Regions from separate parts of the Streptomyces sp. NBC_01428 genome, predicted to be linked through region 2. Evidence: riboswitches for the same ligand, from Rfam matches in the RefSeq annotation. Region 2 holds a riboswitch; each other region holds the start of a gene.

Region 1 (7,781 bases), 6.1 Mb from region 2:
GTCGTTGCGTTCGGCCTCGCCGTGCACGAGGACGTCCAGGCCGGTCTTCTCCTGGAAGGCGATGACCTCGCCGATCTCGCTCCTGATGCGCTCCTCGTATCCGGCGACGTCGGTGCGTCCGGTGCGCAGGCCGGCCCGGGCCGCACGGAGTTCGGCGGTCTGCGGGAAGGAGCCGATGGTGGTGGTCGGCAGCAGCGGGAGGCCGAGGTGGGCGCGCTGGGCGACGGTCCGTTCGGCGTAGGGCTGCGAGCGGCGGGAGTCGGTGGCCGTGACGGCGGCGGCACGGGCGCGCACGGCTGGGTCGTGGGTGAGCGCCGAGCCCGCGCGGGCGGCGAGATCGGCCCGGTTGGCGGCGAGCTCGGTCGCGATGGCGTCCGTGCCGTGCGAGAGCCCCCGGGCGAGCGTGACGATCTCGGCGGTCTTCTGGCGGGCGAAGGCGAGCCAGCGCAGGACCTGCGGTTCGATGTCGCGCTCGACGGCGGAGTCCAGCGGTACGTGCAGCAGCGAGCAGGACGCGGCCACGTCGACCTGCCCGGCCAGACCCAGCAGGGTGCCCAGCGTGGCGAGTGACTTCTCCAGGTCGTTGACCCAGATGTTGCGGCCGTTGACGACCCCGGCGACGAGCCGCTTGCCCGGCAGACCGCCGACGGCGGCGAGCGCGTCCAGGTTCGCGGCCGCCGCGTCGGTGAAGTCGAGGGCGAGTCCCTCGACCGGAGCCTTGGCGAGAACGGGCAGGGCCTCGCCGAGCCGGTCGAAGTACGACGCGACGAGCAGCTTCGGACGGTCGGTGAGAGCCCCGAGAGCCCGGTAGGCGCGCTCGGCGGCGTTCAGTTCGGCGTTCGTACGGTCCTGGACGAGAGCGGGTTCGTCGAGCTGGACCCACTGGGCACCGGCGGCACGCAGGTCGGCGAGCACCTCGGTGTAGACCGGCAGCAGCCGGTCCAGGAGGGTCAGCGGGTCGAAGTCCGCGGACACACCCGGGGCGGGCTTGGCGAGGAGCAGATAGGTGATGGGGCCGACCAGGACCGGACGGGCCGACAGTCCGAGCGCCAGGGCCTCCTTGAGTTCGGCGACCTGCTTGGACGAGTCGGTGGTGAAGACGGTGTCCGGGCCCAACTCGGGTACCAGGTAGTGGTAGTTCGTGTCGAACCACTTGGTCATCTCCAGCGGCGCCACGTCCTGGGTGCCGCGGGCCATCGCGAAGAATCCGTCGAGGGTGTCGGCGGCGACGGCCTCCCGGTGACGCTCGGGGACGGCGCCGACCATGACGCTGGTGTCCAGGACGTGGTCGTAGTACGAGAAGTCGCCGGTCGGTACTTCGTCGATGCCGGCTTCGGCGAGCTGCCGCCAGGTGGAGCTGCGCAGTTCGGCGGCGGTGGCACGGAGGGCGTCGGCGCTGACGCGGCCCTTCCAGTAGCCCTCGATCGCCTTCTTCAGTTCCCGGTTCGGACCCTGGCGGGGGTAGCCGTACACGGTGGCCCGTGCTGCCGCGGCTGCGGTCTTCGTGGTCACGGAAATCTCCTTCGCGAGATGTCTCCTTGGATCCCGATGGGAGCCGTGAGCGCGAAGGGTGACGCACCGGGCGGGAGGACGTGGCGCGCCGGAGCGCGGCCGTGCCGCCAGGTATGTACGCCGACCCGCCCACGAGGTCACCGGGATGTCCGCGCGCGATGGGTCGCGCACGGGCAGCGGGCAGGTCTTCGGACTCGCGGGCACGCCCTCCGGACGGAGGTCACCTACTGGCCGTCGCTTCCCAGACCCGGCCGGGCCCAGTGCGTATGACGGCGGTCGTTCCCGCTCACCGCTGCGGGGCAGTCCCGGATTCCCACCGGGTTCCCTCTTACGACGCATCCCGTCTGGCGGACGGGGCGAACCAGCTGCGGACGTCACCCTATGCGGACGGACGCCGTGCTGGGGAGAACGCCCACATCCCGGATGGTCGTACGAGACCCCCGGGTGGGGATCGGAGCACGTCAACCGGTGTACGGAGGGCGGCGGACGGCCCTGGTGACGCGCCCGGGTGATGTGGTCGGGTCCGCGCCTGGTCCCGTACTTCAGGCGGAGGGCCCGGGGAAGCCCCGGGTGCCGTCGAAGGCGAGTTTCGCGAACCGTTCGCCGATACGACGGTGGGTGGCGGCGTCGGGGTGGAGCGCGTCGGGCAGCGGGAGTTCGACGGCGTCGGCCTCTCCGTACAGCTCCCGTCCGTCGAGGTAGTACAGGTTCGGGTCCTCGGCGGCCCGCTGTTCCACGATCCCGGCGAGTTCGGCACGGATGATCTGGAGCGTCAGTTTTCCGCTCGCGCGCTCGGCGGGGTCGCCGGCGGCGCGGAACCGCAGTCGTCCGCTGCTCAGCGCCGTGAGGTCCGGCATGCTCGGGCCGGGCGTGTCCTCGTGGATCGGGCACAGGATGGGGGAGACGACCAGCAGCGGTGCGGTGGGGTGGCCCTCGCGGACGGTGTCCAGGAAGCCGTGCACGGCGGGCGTGAAGGCCCGCAGTCGCATCAGGTCCGTGTTGACGACGTTGATGCCCAGCTTGACGCTGATGAGGTCGGCGGGGGTGTCGCGCAGCGTACGGGCGGTGAACGGGTCCAGCAGGGCGCTGCCGGCCAGCCCCAGGTTGATGAGTTCCACCCCGGCCAGCGAGGCGGCCAGTGCGGGCCAGGTCGTGCTGGGGCTCGCGGCGTCGGAGCCCTGGCTGATCGAACTGCCGTGATGCAGCCACACCGTGCGGCCGTGGTCCGGCGCGGGCTCGACGGGGGCGTCGGTGCGCAGGGCCACGAGTTCGGCGGTCTCGTTGTGCGGCAGCCAGATCTCGATGTCCTTCGGGCCGTCGGGCAGGTCCGTGAAACGAACGGTGCCGACCGGGCCGGGTGTGGTCGTCGCCGAGCCCGTGGTCATGTCGAGGGTGAGGGTGTTGCCGCCGGACGCGGTCGACCCACCCAGAAGGCGCCCGTCGACCACGAGGTCGTACCGCCCGTCGGGCCGTGGCGGGGCGCCCACGTAGACCCGCTTGGTCGGGAGGGTGTCCAGCTCGACGGTCGTGGCGCGCGTGCTGAAGACCAGCCGCACGCCCGAGGGCTGGGCCTCCGCCATGGCCAGTTGACCGTCGGCGCACTGGGCGCGCGCCCAGGCGGGCAACCGGTGGGGCAGCAGACCGACGGCGGTGCGCTCCAGCTCGATGGCGCCCCGCACCAGGTCGGCGGTGACGGGAGTGGTGATCCGGTCGTGCTCGCTCTGCATGATGATCTGGGCCTGTCGTTCGGGGGATTCGTACGGTGCGGACGCTCCGGAACCCGGCGAGCGCTGTCCGCCGTTGGCCCCGTCGGTCCTACCGCGTCGGTCAGGGCGCGGGCCAGTTCCGCAGCAGGGAGTCCAGGGCGTCCAGGACGCGTGACCAGCTCTCCTGCGAGTCCGGGGCGCTGTGACTGAACCCGCCCGACATCTCCAGGCTGACGTAGCCGTGGAAGACGCTGCCGAGCATGCGGACCGCATGGGTCTGGTCGGGTTCCACCAGGTCGTAGCCCCGCAGGATCGCCCGCGTCATCTGTGAGTGCCGCGCGCCCGCGCTGGCGGCGGCCGCCTCCGGGTCCAGCCGGAGCTGCGCCGCGGCGTAGCGGCCGGGGTGCTCGCGTGCGTAGTCGCGGTAGACGTTCGCGAAGGCGGTCAGGGCGTCCTTCCCGGCCCGTCCGGCCAGGGCTGTCGCCCCACGGTCGGCGAGTTCGTCGAGGGCGAGCAGGGCGATCCGCGTCTTGAGGTCGTGCGAGCTCTTCACATGCGAGTAGAGGCTCGCGACCTTGACGTCGAACTGCCTGGCCAGCGCGGAGACGGTCACCTGATCGAAGCCGACCTCGTCGGCCAGCTCGGCTCCCGCCCTTGTCAGACGTTCCGTGGTCAGTCCTGCGCGAACCATAGCGATCCTCTCTTCTGGCAGAACTGATTATGCATTTGCCTAATAGGTTTAGGCAAATTAGCGTAGGTGTCATGAAGCCGTTGACCGAGCAAGAGATCCGTGCCGCGTTCGTGAACTGCACGAAGGGCGAGGCGAAGCGCCTCTCCGTCCCCCGCGACCTGGCCGACCGCCCCTGGGACGACCTCGACTACCTCGGTTGGCGCGACCCCCAGTCACCCGAACGCACCTACATCGTCGTCGAGTTGGACGGCGGCCTCCGAGCGCTGGCCCTGCGCTGCCCCGCCCAGACCTCCGGGCACATGCGCCGCAGTATGTGCTCGCTGTGCGTGACCACCCACACCGGAGGCGTGTCCCTCATGGTCGCGCCCAAGGCGGGCAAGCTGGGGCAGCAGGGCAACTCGGTGGGCGCCTATATATGCAGCGACCTCGCCTGCTCGCTGTATGTGCGCGGCAAGCGCGACGCGGGCGTCGGCGGACGGATGCACGAGTCGCTGACCCTGGAGGAGAAGATCCAGCGCACCGTGACGAACCTGGCGGCGTTCGTCGCCAAGGTGACGGCGTGAGGGAGACACGGCCGTCCCGGGCCGCGGCTCGGGACGGTGCCGGGCGCGGGGAGACGGAGAGCTGAGGCGCGACGCCGTGCCCGTCCGGGCGCGGCGAGGCGTAACGGTTCCCCGTTCCTCGCGGACCGGGTGCCTGACGTCGGACGGTCAGCCGGCGCTGGCCTCCACGGGCTGCTCGGTGCTCGCCGCGGTCGCCGCCGGCTTGTGGCCGTCGGTCGCCGTGTAGAAGACGGACGCGCCCTGCTTGGCACGGTGGGCGTGGCTCTTCGCCACGAGGTTCTCCAGGGTGGTGCGCACGACGTTCGTCTGGATACGGCGGTCGGGGTGGGTCTTGCCCAGCGCCGTGGACACCTCCGCGGCCGAACGGGGCTCACCCTGGGCGGTGAGGTAGCCGCGGATCAGCTCGACGAGGGTGGGCTGACCCGAGACGGCCTTGGCCGCGGGCTTCTTGGCGGGAGCGGCCTTGGTGCCGGAGGACTTCGCGTCCCCGGTCTTCGCGTCCCCGGTCTTCGCGTCGGACGCCTTGGCGGCGACCGTCTTCGACGCGACATCCTTCGCACTGCCGGCGGTCTTGGCGCGCGACCGCGTGCCCTTGGCGTCAGTGGTCTTCGTGGCCTTGGCCGCCTTGGCCGGGCTCGTCGCCTTGGTCGCCTTCGCGGCGGACTTCTGCTGGGGCACGGACGGCGCCGCGGGCTTGACCGCCTTGGTGGGGGCGGCCTTCTCCGTGACACCGAGGGCCTGGTGGAGGCTCGTCAGGACGGAGTGGTCGTGGCGCAGCGCGTTCAACTGCTCCTGGAGGGCGTCGATCTCCGCACCGATGCGCTCCTGCTCCTTGGTGTTGCGGTCCAGGTCGCCGATGACCTGGGCCGTGTACTGCGATGTCAGCTCGGTGGAGGAAGTGGTGTCGGGCATGGTGTGGACCTTTCGTCGGTGCACGACCGCCACATGAACACACATGGAGCGGCCGGAGGGCGATGCGCGTCCTGGCGACCGCGCTGGAGGACGGGGCGCGCAGCCGCACCTGCTGCGTCGTGCCCCGGCCTACCGATAGTACGGACAGGGGACACCTGTTGTTCCCGTCGCGCGAAGGTTGGCCCCCGGGAGAGGGTGACTTATGGCGCGGGATTGACTTCCGCACAGGTGATCCGAAGGCCGCCGCCACCCCCACCCGAGTGTGTGGGCGCCTTTCGGGTACCCGAGCCCCACGGCACGATACGGATGGATGAACCCGGAGCGAGGACAGGAAAATGGCGGTCAAGGCGATGGGCTGGGCGCACTCGTTCCCGGTCTCCGGCGGTGTGCGGGCCGGAAGGCAGTGGACCCGCAGACACCTGGAGTCCCTGCCCTGGACGGCCCAGGAACCCGACACGGTCGACGCCGTCGTCCTGACGGTGTCCGAACTCCTCACCAACGCACACATCCACGCGCGCAGCGACGCGGCTCTGGTCCTCACCTGGGACGGCGACTGCCTCCATGTGAGCGTCCACGACGAGGATCCCACCCTGCCCCGCCAGCGCGACCCGGAACCGGGCGCCGTCTCCGGCCGGGGCGTGGGCATCGTGCAGATGCTCGCGGACGACTGGGGCATGAAGTGCCAGCGCCACGGGAAGACGGTCACGGCCTGTTTCCGCCCGGAGAGCGCGCACCAGCAGGGTGACGGCGGCTGAGCGCTCACCCTCTCGCACGGAGTCGGCCCGGTCGGGACGTCGGTGCGACAGGCCGACCTTCGGGATGCGATCACATGAACGCGCCGGGTGGGGAGCCGAGTTGACATCGGCTCCCCACCCGGCGTGCTCTCACTTGCGCCGTAGGGCCGTGAAGGTGTGGGTGCCCGCTCCGAGGCCGGAGACGGTGACCTGGTGGTCGGTGACCCGCACCGTACGGTCCGACTGCCGACGGCCGTCCCAGAGAACGCGTCGGCCCGCGCGCACCGTCACCTCACGAGCGTCCATCGGGAAGGTGAGCGCTCCATGGGTGCCACCGGGCACGTGGACGGTCACGTCGAACGCGGTGCGCGCCGTTTCCCAGCTGACCTGCAACGGGCCGTGCGGTGTCGGCAGTTGGCCCTGCGCCCAGCTGACGCCCGCGGGCTGGGGGCGTACCTCCCAGGTGGCGTAGCCGGGGGAGGTCGGCCGGGCGCCGAGCAGTTGATGGGTGAGGGCGGGCAGGACGCCGGTGGACCAGCCGTGCGCCATGCTCGTGTAGGCGCCCTCGTACAGCGATCCGCCGGGGCCGATGCCCTCCCAGTTCGTGATACCGGGGTCGTGGCTGTCCATCCAGCCGTACGTGCGCCGGATCTGGTCGACCGCCGACTCGGCCCTGCCGCTCTCGAAGCGGGCCACGATCTCGGGGTACGAGGTGAACGCGTACACCCGCTGCGAGGCATCGCCGAAGATGGTGTCGTTGTCCATGAACGCGTTGCCGTACGGCCGTCGTGTGGTGGCGTCCAGGTGGGCCAGCGCCGAGGCGGCGCGCTCGGCGTCGGCTATGCCCGCGGTGATGGCGATCGAGTTGCCGTCCTGCGCGTGCCGTACCGGGCCGGTCGCGGAGTCGAGATAGGCGCCGGCGTCAGCATCCCAGAGGTGGGCGTTGACGGCGTCCTTCACCGCGCCCGCACGCGCTTCCCAGCGCTGCGCGTCGGCCTCGTGCCCCAGCCAGCGTGCCATCCGCGCCGCGTCGTTGAGAGCCTGGACGTAGTTGGCGTTGTAGTAGGTGATGCGACCGGTGCGGTCCAGGAAGGCGTAGTCGCCGTAGCCGCCGGTGTTGTTGAGCCCCTTGCTGAGGAGACCCGCACTGTCGGTGACGCTCGGGTACCAGGTGTCGAGCACCTTGAGCAGGTTCGGGTAGTAGCGGCTCGCGTAGGAACGGTCTCCCGTGTAGAGGACGTAGTCCCAGCTGCACGTCACCCACCACAGCGGATAGTCGAACAGGGGCAGCCCGTAGCCCGAGATGGAGGCCGGCGGGATCCATCCGTCGGCCCGCTGGTGTTCGGCGAGGTCGGCCAGCACGTTGCGTGCGGCGGCGGCCGCGTCGTCGTGCGTCAGGTACAGGGTCCGCGCCGACACGGCCAGGTCACCGACGTACGGGTCCCGGTCACGCTTCGGCCCGTCGTGCAGCACGAGCTTGCCCTCGAGCGAAGGGCTCCAGGCGTTGCGCGGGTCGACGTCGTCCTGGCGGAAGGTGTCCGTCACCAGCTCGTTGGTGTACGAGGCGCCGTACCAGTAGCGGTTGAGGTCGTCGTCGGAGCACAGGAACCAGCCGCGGTACGTGCTCGGCGTGCCGAGGTAGGCGGTGAAGTCGAGGCTGACG
Region 2 (7,781 bases):
ACGGCCAGCGGAAGCAGGAAGTTCGGGGTGTGCCGGGCGCCGGCCAGGGCGCGCAGCGTGGCCTCCCAGTCGAGGACCGGGGAGTCCAGGATCAGGCCGGAGATCCGCTCGCGGAGGGCGGAGTGCGCGGCGGCGCGCAGCGCCATGGTGGCGCCGGTGGACCAGCCGTAGAGGATGATCCGCCGGGCGCCGTACCGCACGGCGTAGCGGATGGCCGCGTCGAGGTCGCGCCATTCGGTCTCGCCGAGGTGGTTCAGGCCGTCCGGTGAGCGGGGGGCGCCGAGGTCGCCGCGGTAGGCGAGGTCCAGCACCGGGAAGTGCCGCTCGTTCAGGAACCTCATCACGTTCATGGGGTGTTCCCGGGTGGCGCCCAGGCCGTGCACGGTGATGATCCAGGTGTCGCGCACGGCCGGGACGAACCAGGCGGGCAGTGCGCCGAGTTCGCCGGGTACGTCGACGTCGGCGTGTTCCAGGCCGAGGGCGGACTGGGGGTCCCCCACGTACAGGTTCGGGACGAGCCAGACCTTGTCGCCGGGTTCCAGGGAGCCGTGGGTGACGCCGTCGAGCCGGCGGACGACGGTGTCGGCGGTGTGCGGGGTGGCGTCCTGGACCGGGCCGACGACGGCGTGGTTGCCGTCGCCCGCGAGTCCGTAGGTGCCGGGGCGCCGCGAGGCCAGGGCGCGGGTCAGGGTGATCCCGCCGGCCGTCGTGGCGTGCACGGTGAGCCGGGGTTCGGTGGGCAGGGGTTTTCCGGGACGCGTCTTCAGCGCGGCGTCGCTGGCGAACCGGCCCGCGGCCACGGAGGCCGCGCCGGCGGCTGTGGCGACGGCCGTGGCGACAGTTACGGCCGCGGCCGTCGCTCTTAGGGTGCGCACCCGACCAGTCTCCCGGGGGAGCCCGCCATCGGCCAGTGGGAGGGGGCCGGCGGTGAGAACCCCCTCCGCTCGCGCCCGCCCTCGTCCGCCGCGTGCGGCGCTGCCGCCAAGGCGGTCCTAGTCCCGCTGCCCGTAGCCCCGCAGGCGCTCCCCCGCCTCCTCGAGTTGGGCGGGCGAGAGCAGGGTGGGGGCCAGGCCGGGGACCGAGGAGGCCAGGAGCCAGACGCGGCACATCCACTCCAGCTGGGCCGTGCGGTCGTACGCCTGGTCCAGGGAGGCTCCGTGGGCGAGCGTGCCGTGGTTCTGCAGGAGGCAGGCGGCGCGGGCGTCCAGCGCCCGGAGCACGTTCGCGGCCAGCTCCGGGGTGCCGTACGTCGCGTAGGGGGCGACGCGCACGGGGCCGCCGACGGCTCCGGCCATGTAGTGGATCAGGGGCAGTTCGGGGACGAGGGTCGACACGGCCGTGGCGTGCGCGGCGTGGGTGTGGACGACGGCCCGGGCGTCGGTCTCGCGGTAGACCGTGAGGTGCATCGGCAGCTCGCTGGTCGGACGCAGCGAGCCGAGCACCTGGCGGCCGTCGAGGTCGACGCCGACGGCGTCCGAGGGCTTCAGCCGGTCGTAGGGCACGCCGGTGGGGGTGACCAGGACGGTGTCCCCGACGCGGACGGACACGTTCCCCGAGGTTCCGACCACGAGCCCGTCGGTCACCGTGCGGCGGGCCGTCGTGACGAGTTCTTCCCACGCCGCCGCGATCACGGCATCCCGCGCGTCCGGCCCCTCGCCGGTGACGTCGGCGGCCCCGGCGGCCGGCCCCTCCCGCTCGTCGTCGCGCCCGTGCCGGTCACCGCGCGCGTCGCCCGCTCCGCGCTCGGCCTCGTCGAGCCGGTTCTGCCCGTCCCGCGCGTCATGCCCGTCCGTCATCCGTACGTCCTCCCGCCGTCCCGCCTGTATGGCCCGCAGCACCCGCGCCGTCGGCCCTGGCGTCCCGTCCGTCGCCTCGCCGGTCCGTCCGGGCGTGCCGTGATCCCGCGATCCTGCCAGTCGCCGACGTCAACACTCCGCGGGCGGATCCACTTCGGGGCGAACGGCGTTTGCCGTTGGCCGGCCGGCGCCGGTGCTCATGCTCCGTGCGCCACGCCTTGAGGGCCGGGAGGAAGGGGATCACCGAAGATCGCCCGGGATCGGTCGGGATGGGCGGCATCGCCCCGTCTTCCAGTAACCTCCGGGGGTTTGCCGCGTACGCAGCCGTTCCGGGGGGACGCCGCATGGCCCGTGATCACCATCTGCTCCGTCGGCGTTCGAGGGCCGCGGTGACCGCCGTCGTGGCGGCGCTCACCGTCGCGGGTGCCGCGCTCGCCGCCCTCCCCGCGCAGGCCCGGACCCCTGCCGAGGCCGAGCGCCCGCCCCGGAGCTCGAGCCGGCCTCACGGCGGTGTCCGGGGGCACGACGTCTCCTCGCACCAGAAGGACGTCGACTGGCGGAGCGCGAAGGCGAAGGGCGCGGGATTCGTCTACGTGAAGGCGACCGAGTCCACGGCCTACCGCAACCCCTACTTCACCCGGCAGTACGACGGAGCGGGAACGGCCGGGCTGCTGCGGGGCGCCTACCACTTCGCCGTGCCGGACAAGTCGTCCGGCACCGACCAGGCCGCGTACTTCGTGCGCAACGGCGGAGCCTGGCGCGCCGACGGCCGGACGCTGCCGCCCGCGCTGGACATCGAGTACGACCCGTACGCCCGGCGGCGCTCCTGCTACGGCCTGCGCCCGGCCGCCATGGTGCGCTGGATCAGGGAGTTCAGCGACGAGGTCGAGCGGGAGACGGGCCGGACGCCGGTCATCTACACGACCGCGCACTGGTGGAACACCTGCACCGGTTCCAGCCGCGCCTTCGCCGCACGGCACGCCCTCTGGCTGGCACGCTACGGCGCGGCCGACCCGGGGGCGCTCCCCGCGGGCTGGTCCACCTGGACCTTCTGGCAGTACGACACCACCGGCGGCCTGCCGGGTGACCAGGATCTCTTCCACGGCTCCCCGGCCGGCCTCGAACGGCTGGCGCGGGGATAGCGATCCGTACCGGAGCCCGGCATTCCGCCTCCGTTCGAACCCCGGCATCTCCCCCTGGAGACAAGCGGAACGCGGATTCGCCGTTCGGGACACCACAAAGCCCGACCCAGTTCATCTTCCGTTCATCCAGGTTGCTTACGGTCCACCTGCCACTGACGTCCAACAGAAGCCTGGGTAAATGGAACACATCACGCTCCTCCTCGGAATCGTGATCGTTACCGCTCTCGTGTTCGATTTCACGAACGGTTTCCACGACACCGCCAACGCGATGGCCACCACCATCTCGACCGGCGCACTCAAGCCCAAGGTTGCGGTGGCCATGTCCGCCGTGCTGAACCTTGTCGGCGCCTTCCTCTCGGTGGAGGTCGCCAACACGATCTCCAAAGGCCTCGTCGACGAGTCCGGCATCCAGCCAGAAGTGATCTTCGCCGCCCTGGTGGGCGCGATCCTCTGGAACCTGGTGACGTGGCTCATCGGACTCCCGTCCAGCTCTTCCCACGCCCTCATGGGTGGCCTGGTCGGCGCCACCATCGCCTCGGCCGGCACCGGCGCGGTGCACGGGGACGTCCTGGTCGGCAAGGTGCTCATACCCGCCGTCGCGGCTCCGATCGTGGCCGGTCTGGCCGCGATGCTGGCCACCCGGCTGTCGTACCGGCTCAGCAGGAACGCCGGTGGCAAGGCCACCGAGAAGGGGTACCGCGCCGGCCAGATAGCCTCCGCGGGCCTGGTCTCGCTGGCCCACGGCACCAACGACGCGCAGAAGACGATGGGCATCATCACCCTGGCCCTGGTCGCCGGTGGCGCCGTCGCTCCCGACTCGGACCCGCCGGTCTGGGTCATCCTCTCCGCCGGTCTCGCGATCGCGCTCGGCACCTACCTGGGCGGCTGGCGCATCATCCGCACCATGGGCAAGGGCCTGACCGACCTCCAGCCGCAGCAGGGCTTCGCCGCCCAGACCAGCGCCGCGACGGTCATCCTCGCCTCCGCGCACATCGGCTTCTCCCTCTCCACCACGCACGCCGTCTCCGGCTCCGTGATGGGTGCGGGCCTCGGCCGCAAGGGCGGCGTGGTCCGCTGGTCCACCGCCACCCGGATGTTCGTCGCCTGGGCACTGACGCTGCCCGCCGCCGCCCTGGTCGCCGCGCTCGCCGAGTGGGTCACCGGCTTCGGCGCCTGGGGCACCACGCTCGTCGCCGTCTTCCTGGTCGCCTCCAGCTTCGCGATCTGGCGCCGCTCGCGCCGCGAGGTCATCGACCACACCAACGTGAACGCCGACGAGCCCGCCGGGGTGGTCACCACGGCCATCGCCGCCGTCACCCCGCCCCCGGCCGGCACCGTGGCCGAGGAACTCACGGCCACCATCCCCGCACCCGCCGAGCCCACGGCGAACCCGTCGTCGGCGCCGTCGCGCGTGGCCTGACAACCGAAGGAAGAAACAGCATGCACATCGACTGGTCAGCCCTCGGGTCCGTCTTCGGGGTCAGTCTCGGAGCCACCGTCGTCCTCGTCGGCCTCTTCACCCTCGGCGTCGCCGGCCTCTCCAAGAAGGAGTCGGCCCAGGGCGGTTCCGCCGTCGCGGCGGCCACCGGCGCCTACGTCTGCTTCGCGGCCTGCGCCGCGGCGGTCGCGTACGGCATCTCTCTCATCATGAGCAAGTAACCGGACGAACGGCCCCGAACAGGCCGTTCCCGGGCAGCACTTCACGTGGGGTGCGGGACGGATCTCCGTCCCGCACCCCACTGCTGTGTGGGCCTTCGCACACTCTCCCTCCGCAGGTCAACAGCAAGTTGACGGCCCTTCTCACCCCGTGGTGGACTGCCGGAGCCAAGTACGGCGGCATGAGAGGAAGCCGGTGCGAATCCGGCGCGGTCCCGCCACTGTCATCGGGGAGGAAACTCCCCGGGAGCCAGGAACTCTCGCCGCCGGTCTCGTCGAACCAGGGCGTGGACACCCTGAGTGAGGACATATCGCCATGCGCGGCTGCCCGTTGCCGGTCCCGTTGTCCGTGAGAGTTCTGCCGCACCCCACGGCGGGCTGACCCCGTGCGGGCCGATCGCGTCTTCGCGTACGGCGCCGCCGCCGGCCTCCTCGGCGACCTGCTGCTCGGCGATCCCCGCCGGGCGCATCCGGTCGCCGCGTTCGGGCGGGCGGCCGGGGCCGTCGAGCGGACCCTGTGGCGCGACCACCGCGGGTGGGGCGCGCTGCACACAGCCGTGTGCGTGGGCGGTGCCACCGGCCTCGCCGCGCTCGCCGGCCGTGCCCTGCGTTCCTCGGGCACCGGGTCCGTCGCCCTGACCGCCGCCGCCACCTGGGCCGTCGTCGGGGGCACCTCCCTCGGCCGTGAGGCACGGGCCGTCGGCGGCGCGCTCGCGGCCGGGGACATCGACGTCGCCCGGGAGCGGCTGCCGCATCTGTGCGGACGCGACCCGCAGGCGCTGGACGCCGACGGGATCGCCCGGGCCGTCGTCGAGTCGGTCGCCGAGAACACCTCCGACGCGGTGGTCGGCGCCCTGGTCTGGGGCGCCGCCGCCGGCGTGCCCGGTCTGGTCGCCTTCCGCGCCGTGAACACGCTCGACGCGATGGTCGGGCACAAGTCCCCCAAGTACCGCCGCTACGGCTGGGCTTCGGCGCGCCTCGACGACGTCGCCGGCTGGCCCGGAGCCCGGCTGACCGCCGTCCTCGCGAGCGTGGCCGGGCCCGACCCGCGGGGCGCCGTCCGGGCCTGGCGGGCCGACGCGCGCAGGCATCCGAGCCCCAACGCCGGGCCGGTGGAGGCCTCCTTCGCCGGTGCCCTCGGCGTACGGCTCGGCGGGCCCCTCTCGTACGGAGGCCGGGTCGAGCACCGGCCCGTGCTCAACGACGCCGGGCGCCCTGTCCGGGTCGCCGACATCGAGCGGGCCGTACGGCTCTCCCGTCGCGTCGGCTGGCTGGCGCTCGGCGTGAGTGCCGCCGCGCGTGTCCTGCTGACAGGGAGACCGACCGGGCAGCCGGCCAGAGGGGGACGCACCGTATGAGCGGCGGGCTGTTGATCGCCGGGACCACCTCCGACGCGGGCAAGAGCGTCGTGACCGCCGGGATCTGCCGGTGGCTGGTGCGCCGGGGTGTGAAGGTCGCGCCGTTCAAGGCGCAGAACATGTCCCTGAACTCGTTCGTCACGCGGGAGGGCGCCGAGATCGGACGGGCGCAGGCCATGCAGGCGCAGGCCGCCCGCGTGGAGCCGACGGCGCTGATGAACCCCGTGCTGCTCAAGCCGGGCAGCGACCGCAGCAGCCAGGTCGTCCTGATGGGCAGGCCGGTGGGCGAGATGAGCGCCCGCGGGTTCTTCGGGGCGCCCGGGAATCCGCTGTCGGCCGCCGCGTCCTCCGGCGGGGAGTCCGTCGGGGGCCACCGGGAGGCACTGCTCGGAACGGTTCTCGACTGTCTGGAGCAGTTGCGGGGCACGTATGACGCGGTGATCTGTGAGGGAGCCGGCAGTCCGGCCGAGATCAATCTGCGGCGCACCGACATCGTGAACATGGGGGTGGCGCGGAACGCGGGGCTGCCCGTGCTCGTCGTCGGAGACATCGACCGGGGCGGGGTGTTCGCCTCGTTCTTCGGGACGGTCGCCCTGCTGTCGCCCGAGGACCAGGCGCTCGTCGCCGGGTTCCTCGTCAACAAGTTCCGCGGCGACGTGAGCCTGCTGGAGCCCGGACTCGACATGCTGCACGGTCTCACCGGGCGCCGCACCTACGGCGTGCTGCCCTTCCGGCACGGTCTGGGCATCGACGAGGAGGACGGGCTGCGGGTCTCGCTGCGCGGCACGGTCCGCGAGTCGGCCGTCTCCTCCCCCGTGGGCGCGGACCTCCTGCGGGTCGCGGTGTGCGCGGTCCCGTTGATGTCGAACTTCACCGACGTGGACGCGCTGGCCGCCGAACCGGGCGTCGTCGTGCGGTTCGTGGACCGGGCCGAGGAACTGGCCGACGCGGACCTGGTCGTCGTGCCCGGGACCCGGGGCACCGTGAAGGCGCTGGCGTGGCTGCGCGAACGCGGCCTCGCGGACGCGATCGCCCGCCGGGCCGCCGAGGGCCGCCCGGTGCTGGGGATCTGCGGTGGCTTCCAGCTCCTCGGGGAGCACATCGAGGACGAGGTCGAGTCGAAGGCCGGGCAGGTCGATGGGCTCGGACTGCTCCCCGTCCGCGTGCGGTTCGCGCGGGAGAAGACACTGACCCGGCCGGTCGGCGAGGCCCTCGGCGAGAGCGTCGAGGGATACGAGATCCATCACGGGGTCGCCGAAGTGACCGGCGGGGACGCCTTCCTGGACGGCTGCCGGGTCGGCGCCGTCTGGGGTACGCACTGGCACGGCTCACTGGAGTCGGACGGTTTCCGCCGGGCCTTCCTGCGCGAGGTGGCCGCCGCCGCGGGCCGCCGCTTCGTGCCGGCGGCCGACACGTCGTTCGCGGCGCTGCGCGAGGAGCAGCTGGACCGGCTCGGCGACCTGATCGAGGAACACGCGGACACGGACGCGCTGTGGCGGCTCATCGAGTCGGGCGCGCCGCAAGGACTGCCTTTCATTCCACCGGGAGCGCCCGCATGAGCACAGTGTTGTTGTTGTCGACCGCCGACACGGATCTGCTGGCGGCCCGCGCCTCCGGCGCCGCCTACCGGATCGGCAATCCGACCCGGGTGGACGTCACGGACGAACTCCCCGCGCTCGTCGAGGGGGCCGACCTCGTCGTCGTACGGCTGCTCGGCGGCAAGCGGGCGTGGGAGGACGGGCTGGCCTTCCTGAAGGCGTCCGGTGTCCCCACCGTGCTGCTGGGCGGCGAGTCCGTCCCGGACGCCGAGCTGATGGCCGAGTCGTCGG
Region 3 (7,781 bases), 3.6 Mb from region 2:
TCCTTCGCGGTGACGGTGACCGCGTAGGTGCCCGCGGTGCTCGCCGTGCCGGAGACCAGACCGGTCGAGGAGCTGATCGACAGCCCGGTCGGCAGCCCGGTCGCGCTGTACGTGAGGGCCGCGCCCGCGCTGTCGGTGGCCGCGATCTGCAGGCTCACCGAACTGCCCGTCGCCGTCGACCGGTTGCCCGGGTTGGTGACGGTCACCGTGTTGCCGGTGCTGCCGCCCGAGGTGAAGGCGGCCGTACCGTTCGGGGTGCCCCAGCCGGTCGGTCCGTCGTAGCCGGTGCCCGCGGTGCAGAAGTAGGACGGCGAGCAGGAGCCGTTGTTGCCGCTGGTCACGTCGTAGAGGCTCGACGTGTGGGAGTAGGGGTACTTCGCCGGGTAGTCGGCGGAGCCCGGGGTGCCCGCCAGCGCGTAGACACCGGCGATGATCGGGGCCGAGGCGCTGGTGCCGCCGTAGACCGCCCAGCCGGAGCCGCCGTAGGTGTCGTAGACGGCCACGCCGGTCGCGGGGTCGGCGACCGCGGAGACGTCGGACTCCATGCGCTTCGAGCAGCCGGTGTCGGTCTGCCAGCTCGGCTTGGTGTCGTACGCGGAGCAGCCGGAGCCGGTGCCCTCGGTGCTGTTGGTCTTCCAGACCGACTCGCTCCAGCCGCGGGAGCTCGACGAGGTGGTCAGCGCGGTTCCGCCGACCGCGGTCACGTACTGGGACGTGGCCGGGTACTCGGCGCCGTAGGCCTCGTCGCCCGACGAGACCGTGATCGCGACGCCGGGGTGCTTGAAGTACGAGGTGTCCTCGCCGGTCTGCGAGGAGGACTCGCTGCCGCCCCAGCTGTTGGAGACGAACTTCGCGCCGAGCGAGACCGCCTCGTTCTCCGCCGCGCCGAGGTCGGTGTCGTTCGCCGAATCGGCCTCCACGAGGACGATGTTGCAGTTCGGGCAGACGGCGCTGACCATGTCGATGTCGAGCGCCTCCTCACCCGCCCAGCCGCTGTCGTTGGTCGGCAGCGAGGTGGTCGAACCGGTCTGACTCACCTGCTTGAAGCAGCCGTTGGCCTTCGTGCAGGCCGACAGGCCGAACTGGGTGCGGTACGTGGCGAGGTCGGCGGCGGCGTTGGGGTCGTTGTACGCGTCGACGACGGCGACGGTCAGGCCGGAGCCGCCGGTCGAGGGCAGGTTGTAGGCGCTGTGCAGGTTGGCCGGGCTCAGGCCGGACACCGCGGCGGCCGCGTCCGGGGAGACGGCGGCGGCGAGCTTCTGGGCGATGTCGGTCCGGCGCTGCGCGAAGCACGACATCGTGCCGGGCCGGGCGGCCTCGGCGCACAGGTGCTTCGTCGCGACCTTCTGGCCGGCCTTCCCGGTGGCGTGGACGGCCTGCCGGGCGGGGTCGGTGAGAGCCCTGGAGTTCTGGGTGGTGTGCGAGATCGTGGGGGCCGGCGCGGGCTGGGCGTCCGCCGGCGGGGCCGCCGCGAACCCGGCGAGGCCGAGAGCGAGGGCCGGAAGGGCCGAGGTGAGGAGTCTTCGCAGGCTCCGGGCGGGTCTGCCGGAGGGTATCGGGCGCTGGGAACGCATGGGGGTGTCGCCTCCATCGGTTCGAGGCCGGTGCCGCGTGGGCCCTGGTGGGGCCCTGCGCGGTGCCACAGCCGGAAGTGGGGGTTCTCGGCGCTCTGAAGGACCGGCTCATGACGCGCGTAGCGCGGTTCACGGAGAGGTGCTCCGAGGCGACCCGCGCCCTGTCGTGCAATACGTCATGGGCATGCCAATCCAGTTGTCCTGCCGTGCCGCTGTCGGGCGATACGGCGGGACGGCCAGAACGTAGCCGGGCCCGGCGACCTGCGAACAGCCGTGCCCGCAGAACTTTGCCGCTCCATGGACGGGGATTGGAACGGGGATTGGCGGCCCGGGGGCAGCACGTGACGAAAGCCGGGCCGCACAGGCGGCCCGGCTCTCACCGGTCACGCGTGCGCGCCCCGGCTCTCAACGCTGACGTCCGGTCGGGCGACCGGTTCGGTGACGAACGGTCAGAAGTCCTCGTCGAGGTCGACCGAACCCTCCACCGCGACCTGGTACGCCGACGGGCGGCGCTCGAAGAAGTTCGTCAGCTCCTGGACACCCTGGAGCTCCATGAAGGAGAACGGGTTCTCCGAGCCGTACACCGGCGCGAAGCCCAGCCGCTGCAGGCGCTGGTCGGCGACGCACTCCAGGTACTGCCGCATCGAGTCGGTGTTCATCCCCGGCAGGCCCTCACCGCACAGGTCGCGCCCGAACTGCAGCTCGGCCTCGACGGCCTCGCGCAGCATGTCGGTCACCTGCTCCTGGAGCCGGTCGTCGAAGAGCTCCGGCTCCTCCTTGCGGACGGTGTCCACGACCTCGAAGGCGAAGCTCATGTGCATCGTCTCGTCGCGGAACACCCAGTTGGTGCCGGTCGCCAGGCCGTGCAGCAGACCCCGGCTGCGGAACCAGTAGACGTACGCGAAGGCACCGTAGAAGAAGAGGCCCTCGATGCACGCGGCGAAGCAGATCAGGTTCAGCAGGAAGCGGCGGCGGTCGGCCTGCGTCTCCAGCCGGTCCATCTTCTCGACCGAGTCCATCCACTTGAAGCAGAACTGCGCCTTCTCGCGGATGGACGGGATGTTCTCGACCGCGTCGAAGGCCGCCGCGCGGTCCGCGGGGTCGGGCAGGTACGTGTCGAGCAGCGTCAGATAGAACTGGACGTGCACGGCCTCCTCGAACAGCTGACGGCTCAGGTAGAGCCGCGCCTCGGGGGAGTTGATGTGCTTGTACAGGGTCAGCACGAGGTTGTTCGACACGATCGAGTCGCCCGTCGCGAAGAACGCGACCAGCCGGCCGATCATGTGCTGCTCACCCGGCGTCAGCTTCGCGAGGTCGGCGACGTCCGAGTGGAGGTCGACCTCCTCGACGGTCCAGGTGTTCTTGATCGCGTCCCGGTAGCGCTCGTAGAAGTCCGGGTAGCGCATGGGACGGAGAGTCAGTTCGAAGCCCGGGTCGAGCAGGTTCTTCTCGTGCTGGGTGTCGGTCATTACTGGCAGGCCTCGCAAGACTCGGGGTTTTCCAGGGAGCAGGCGACGGCGTCGGGGTCGGCGACCTGCTGGACGGGGATGGTCTTCTCGGGCTGCGCCTGGGCCTGGGCGGCGCGGGCGATGCGCGTCGCGGGACGGGACCGCAGGTAGTACGTGGTCTTCAGACCCGACTTCCAGGCGTAGGAGTACATCGAGGAGAGCTTGCCGATGGTCGGCGTCTCCAGGAACAGGTTCAGGGACTGCGCCTGGTCCAGGAACGGGGTCCGCGCGGCGGCCATGTCGATCAGGCCGCGCTGCGGGATCTCCCACGCCGTGCGGTACAGGTCGCGGACGTCCTGCGGCACCCAGGTGAAGCCCTGCACCGAGCCGCTGGACTCGCGCAGCGCCTCACGGGTCTGCGCGTCCCACACGCCGAGCTTCTTCAGCTCGGCCACCAGGTAGGAGTTGACCTGGAGGAACTCGCCGGAGAGTGTCTCGCGCTTGAACAGGTTCGACACCTGCGGCTCGATGCACTCGTAGACGCCCGCGATGGACGCGATGGTGGCGGTCGGCGCGATGGCGAGGAGCAGCGAGTTGCGCATGCCGACCTCGGCGATCCGCTGCCGCAGCGCCGCCCAGCGCTCCGGCCAGTTCAGCTCGACGTCGAAGTGGTCGGGGTGCAGCACACCGCGAGCGGTACGGGTCTTCTCCCAGGCGGGGAGCGGCCCGTTGCGCTCGGCGAGGTCCGCGGAGGCCTCGTAGGCGGCGAGCATGATGCGCTCGGCGATCCGGGTGGACAGGGCGCGCGCCTGCGGCGAGTCGAAGGGCAGCCGCAGCTTGAAGAAGACGTCCTGGAGGCCCATCGCGCCCAGACCGACCGGACGCCAGCGGGAGTTGGAGCGCCCCGCCTGCTCGGTCGGGTAGAAGTTGATGTCCACGACCCGGTCGAGGAAGGTGACCGCGGTGCGCACGGTCTCGTCGAGCCGCTCCCAGTCGATGTCGTCACCGACGACGAACGCGCCGAGGTTGACCGAGCCCAGGTTGCAGACCGCGGTCTCCCCGTCGTCCGTGACCTCCAGGATCTCGGTGCACAGGTTCGAGGAGTGGACGGTGTGGCCGGGCTCCGCCGTCTGGTTGGCGGTGCGGTTGGCGGCGTCCTTGAAGGTCATCCAGCCGTTGCCGGTCTGCGCGAGGGTGCGCATCATGCGGCCGTACAGGTCGCGGGCCGGGATGGTCTTCTTGGCGAGACCCGCCTCCTCGGCCTTGCGGTAGGCGGCATCGAACGCGTCGCCCCACAGGTCGACCAGCTCGGGCACGTCCGAGGGGGAGAAGAGCGACCAGACGCCGTCCTCGTTCACCCGGCGCATGAACTCGTCCGGGATCCAGTGGGCGAGGTTCAGGTTGTGCGTACGCCGGGCGTCCTCACCGGTGTTGTCGCGCAGCTCCAGGAACTCCTCGATGTCGGAGTGCCAGGTCTCCAGGTACACGGCGGCAGCGCCCTTGCGGCGACCGCCCTGGTTCACCGCGGCGACCGAGGCGTCGAGGGTCTTGAGGAACGGGACGATGCCGTTGGAGTGCCCGTTGGTGCCGCGGATCAGCGAACCGCGCGACCGGATGCGGGAGTACGACAGACCGATGCCGCCGGCGTGCTTCGACAGCCGGGCGACCTGGTGGTAGCGGTCGTAGATGGAGTCCAGCTCGTCCTGCGGGGAGTCGAGGAGGTAGCAGGACGACATCTGCGGGTGCCGCGTACCGGAGTTGAAGAGCGTGGGGGAGGACGGGAGGTAGTCGAGCCGGCTCATGAGCCCGTAGAGCGCGGAGACTTCGTCGACGGCGCGTGCCGTGTCGTCCTCGGCGAGGCCGGAGGCGACCCGCAGCATGAAGTGCTGGGGCGTCTCGACGACCTTGCGGGTGATGGGGTGGCGGAGCAGGTAACGGCTGTGCAGCGTACGGAGACCGAAGTAGCCGAAGCGGTCGTCGCCGGCCGTGTCGATCATCGCGTCGAGCCGGGCGGTGTGCAGCCGGACGAAGTCGGCGGTGCGGTCGGCGACCAGTCCCTCGCGGTGGCCGACGGCGACCGACTCGGAGAAGGTCGTGACGCCCTGGGACCTGGCCTCGGCGGCGATGCTGATGGTGAGCAGCCGGGCGGCGAGCCGGGAGTAGACCGGGTCCTCGGAGATGAGTCCGGCGGCCGCCTCCGTGGCCAGTTCGCGCAGTTCGGCCTCGTCGGCGCGGGCGGACCGGCCACGCAGCGCCGCGGCGGCGACCCGGCCGGGGTCGGCGTCGGCGAGGTCGGCGGTGAGGTCGGTCAGGGTCCGCAGCAGCGCGGCTCCGGGGCCGTCGGTCTCCACCGGGGCCTGGTGCTCGGTCACTGAAGCCGGATCTGCTGGCGCGATGGTCACGTGGGGCTCTCCCTCGCTCGGCACGGGGCCTGTCGGGGAGCACGGGGGCACACGGAAGCGCTTCTGGGCAGCCAGCGCACCGCGTCCACCGGCCCATTCCGCGAGGCCCGGACGTCGTCGGCACCCGGGCCGGGTGGCCGGGGTGCGCTGTCGGCAGGTCCTCGGACTGAGACGTGTGCGAGCACGTCCAATACACGAACACGCACAAGTACACCGTTGCGGGACAGTTCCGGATTCGCACCGGATTCCCCTGCGACGACAGCGAGCACGAGCATACATCTTGTGCCGGGCTCAGGGAGCACCCCCACATGTTGTGTCGTGTCGGTGCCGGAGAGCGCTACGGAGCGTGCCGGAGGGTCAACTCGTAGGTGAGCGGCCGGAGGTCGCCGGGCTCCGGACGCGCCGCCCACGCCGTCGCCGCACGGCCCCGTGACGCCGCCCGGCTCCCCGGTGCGGGCGCGCGGGCGGGGCCGTCGGACGGACACGGCGACGGGCCGCCGGATGCCCTCTCCGGCGGCCCGTGTCCGTGCGCGTCGCGCCCGCCCTGTTTCCAGGGCGGGCGCGTCGGGTCAGTGGCTCGCGTCCGCCGTGGCCGGCGGGAGTTCGGTCGCGACCCCGGCGTCGCCCGCGTCGGCCGTGTAGTCCTCGGGCGAGGTCTCGTCGATGCCGTCCGGCGCCTTCAGCGCCCGCAGGACGAAGGTGAGGACGACGGAGACGACCACGTTCATGACGAACGCCGTGAGGCCGATGTAGCCGATCTCCCCGATGCCGGGGATCTCCTTGGAGCTGCCGCCGAAGTGCTTCTGGGTCGGCGAGGCCACCCCGTAGGCGGCGAGCGTCCCGTAGACCATGCCGACCGCCCAGCCGCCCAGCAGCGCCCAGCGGTGGAACCAGCGCGTGAACAGGCCGCCGACCAGCGCGGGGAAGGTCTGCAGGATCCAGATGCCGCCCAGCAGCTGGAAGTTGATCGCGACGGTCTTGTCCATCGTCAGGACGAAGACCAGCGCGCCCACCTTCACCAGCAGCGAGACGATCTTGGAGACCCGGGTCTCCTCCTTCGGCGTCGCGTCCGGCTTGATGAAGTCCTTGTAGATGTTGCGGGTGAAGAGGTTCGCGGCCGCGATCGACATGATGGCCGCCGGGACGAGGGCCCCGATGCCGATGGCGGCGAAGGCCACGCCCGCGAACCAGTCCGGGAACATGGTCTCGAAGAGCTGCGGGATGGCGAGCTGGCCGTTCTGCACCTTCACGCCGGCCGCGATGGCCATGAACCCGAGCAGGGCGAGCAGCCCCAGCATCAGCGAGTACAGGGGCAGGATGGTCGTGTTGCGGCGGATCACCTCGCGGCTGCGGCTGGACAGCGTCGCGGTGATGGAGTGCGGATACATGAACAGCGCCAGCGCCGAGCCCAGCGCGAGCGTGGCGTAGGTCCACTGGCCCGCCGCGGGCGGGACGACCCCGCCGGCGCCGGCCGCCGTGTACTTGTCGCCGGCCGCCTTGAAGATCTCGTCGAAGCCGCCGAGCTTGATCGGGATGTAGATGATGGCCACCGCGATCACGATGTAGATCAGGGTGTCCTTCACGAACGCGATCAGCGCGGGGGCCCGCAGACCCGAGGAGTAGGTGTACGCGGCCAGCACGCCGAAGGCGATGAGGAGCGGCAGGTCCTTGACGAACCAGTTGGTGTTCTCGCCGCCGCCCACGCCCATCACGTCGAGGACGGCCTGGATGCCGACCAGTTGGAGCGCGATGTACGGCATGGTCGCGAGGATGCCGGTGACGGCCACGGCCAGCGACAGGCTCTTGGAGCCGAACCGGCCGCGCACGAAGTCCGAGGTCGTCACATAGCCGTGCTTGTGGGAGACCGACCACAGGCGGGGCAGGAACGTGAAGATCAACGGGTACACGAGGATCGTGTAGGGCACGGCGAAGAAGCCGGCCGCGCCCGCCGCGTAGATCGCCGCGGGGACGGCGACGAAGGTGTACGCCGTGTAGAGGTCGCCGCCGAGCAGGAACCAGGTGACCCAGGTGCCGAACGACCGCCCGCCCAGGCCCCATTCGTCGAGGCTGTGTTCGTTGTCGGCCTTGCGCCAGCGCGCGGCCAGGAAGCCCATGACCGTGACGGCCAGGAAGAAGAAGATGAAGACGCCCAGAGCGACGCCGTTCACACCGTCGTTCATGCTCCGGTCCCTCCCTTGGCCGCGCGGGCCCGCTGGTCACGCCGCCAGAGCTGGTGCGCGGTCACCGTCAGCACCGTAGAGAGGAGCACCCACAGCATCTGGTACCAGTAGAAGAACGGGATGCCGATGAAGGTCGGGTCGGTCTTGGCGTAGGAACCGACCCACAGCATCGCGACG

Evidence for each region. Region 2 has a riboswitch for cobalamin ahead of OG406_RS30335 (cobalamin biosynthesis protein). Riboswitches for the same ligand answer to the same signal wherever they lie in the genome.
Region 1: another riboswitch for cobalamin. It lies ahead of metE (5-methyltetrahydropteroyltriglutamate--homocysteine S-methyltransferase); the one in region 2 lies ahead of OG406_RS30335 (cobalamin biosynthesis protein).
Region 3: another riboswitch for cobalamin. It lies ahead of OG406_RS14605 (ribonucleoside-diphosphate reductase subunit alpha); the one in region 2 lies ahead of OG406_RS30335 (cobalamin biosynthesis protein).

Annotation. Positions count from the first base shown of each region.
Region 1 is NZ_CP109499.1:904,451-912,231, reverse strand. It holds gene metE (5-methyltetrahydropteroyltriglutamate--homocysteine S-methyltransferase) at 1-1,512, opposite strand, end outside; cobalamin riboswitch at 1,675-1,893, opposite strand; gene OG406_RS03970 (GDSL-type esterase/lipase family protein) at 2,055-3,239, opposite strand; gene OG406_RS03965 (TetR/AcrR family transcriptional regulator) at 3,340-3,909, opposite strand; gene OG406_RS03960 (FBP domain-containing protein) at 3,981-4,472, shown strand; gene OG406_RS03955 (hypothetical protein) at 4,620-5,384, opposite strand; gene OG406_RS03950 (ATP-binding protein) at 5,720-6,139, shown strand; gene OG406_RS03945 (alpha-L-rhamnosidase-related protein) at 6,269-7,781, opposite strand, start outside.
Region 2 is NZ_CP109499.1:7,010,003-7,017,783, reverse strand. It holds gene OG406_RS30360 (alpha/beta hydrolase) at 1-875, opposite strand, end outside; gene OG406_RS30355 (class II aldolase/adducin family protein) at 993-1,796, opposite strand; gene OG406_RS30350 (lysozyme) at 2,141-2,938, shown strand; gene OG406_RS30345 (inorganic phosphate transporter) at 3,117-4,358, shown strand; gene OG406_RS30340 (hypothetical protein) at 4,379-4,597, shown strand; cobalamin riboswitch at 4,733-4,873, shown strand; gene OG406_RS30335 (cobalamin biosynthesis protein) at 4,981-5,952, shown strand; gene OG406_RS30330 (cobyric acid synthase) at 5,949-7,511, shown strand; gene cobN (cobaltochelatase subunit CobN) at 7,508-7,781, shown strand, end outside.
Region 3 is NZ_CP109499.1:3,406,191-3,413,971, reverse strand. It holds gene OG406_RS14615 (putative Ig domain-containing protein) at 1-1,574, opposite strand, end outside; gene OG406_RS14610 (ribonucleotide-diphosphate reductase subunit beta) at 2,024-3,043, opposite strand; gene OG406_RS14605 (ribonucleoside-diphosphate reductase subunit alpha) at 3,043-5,424, opposite strand; cobalamin riboswitch at 5,560-5,699, opposite strand; gene mctP (monocarboxylate uptake permease MctP) at 5,994-7,604, opposite strand; gene OG406_RS14595 (DUF3311 domain-containing protein) at 7,601-7,781, opposite strand, start outside.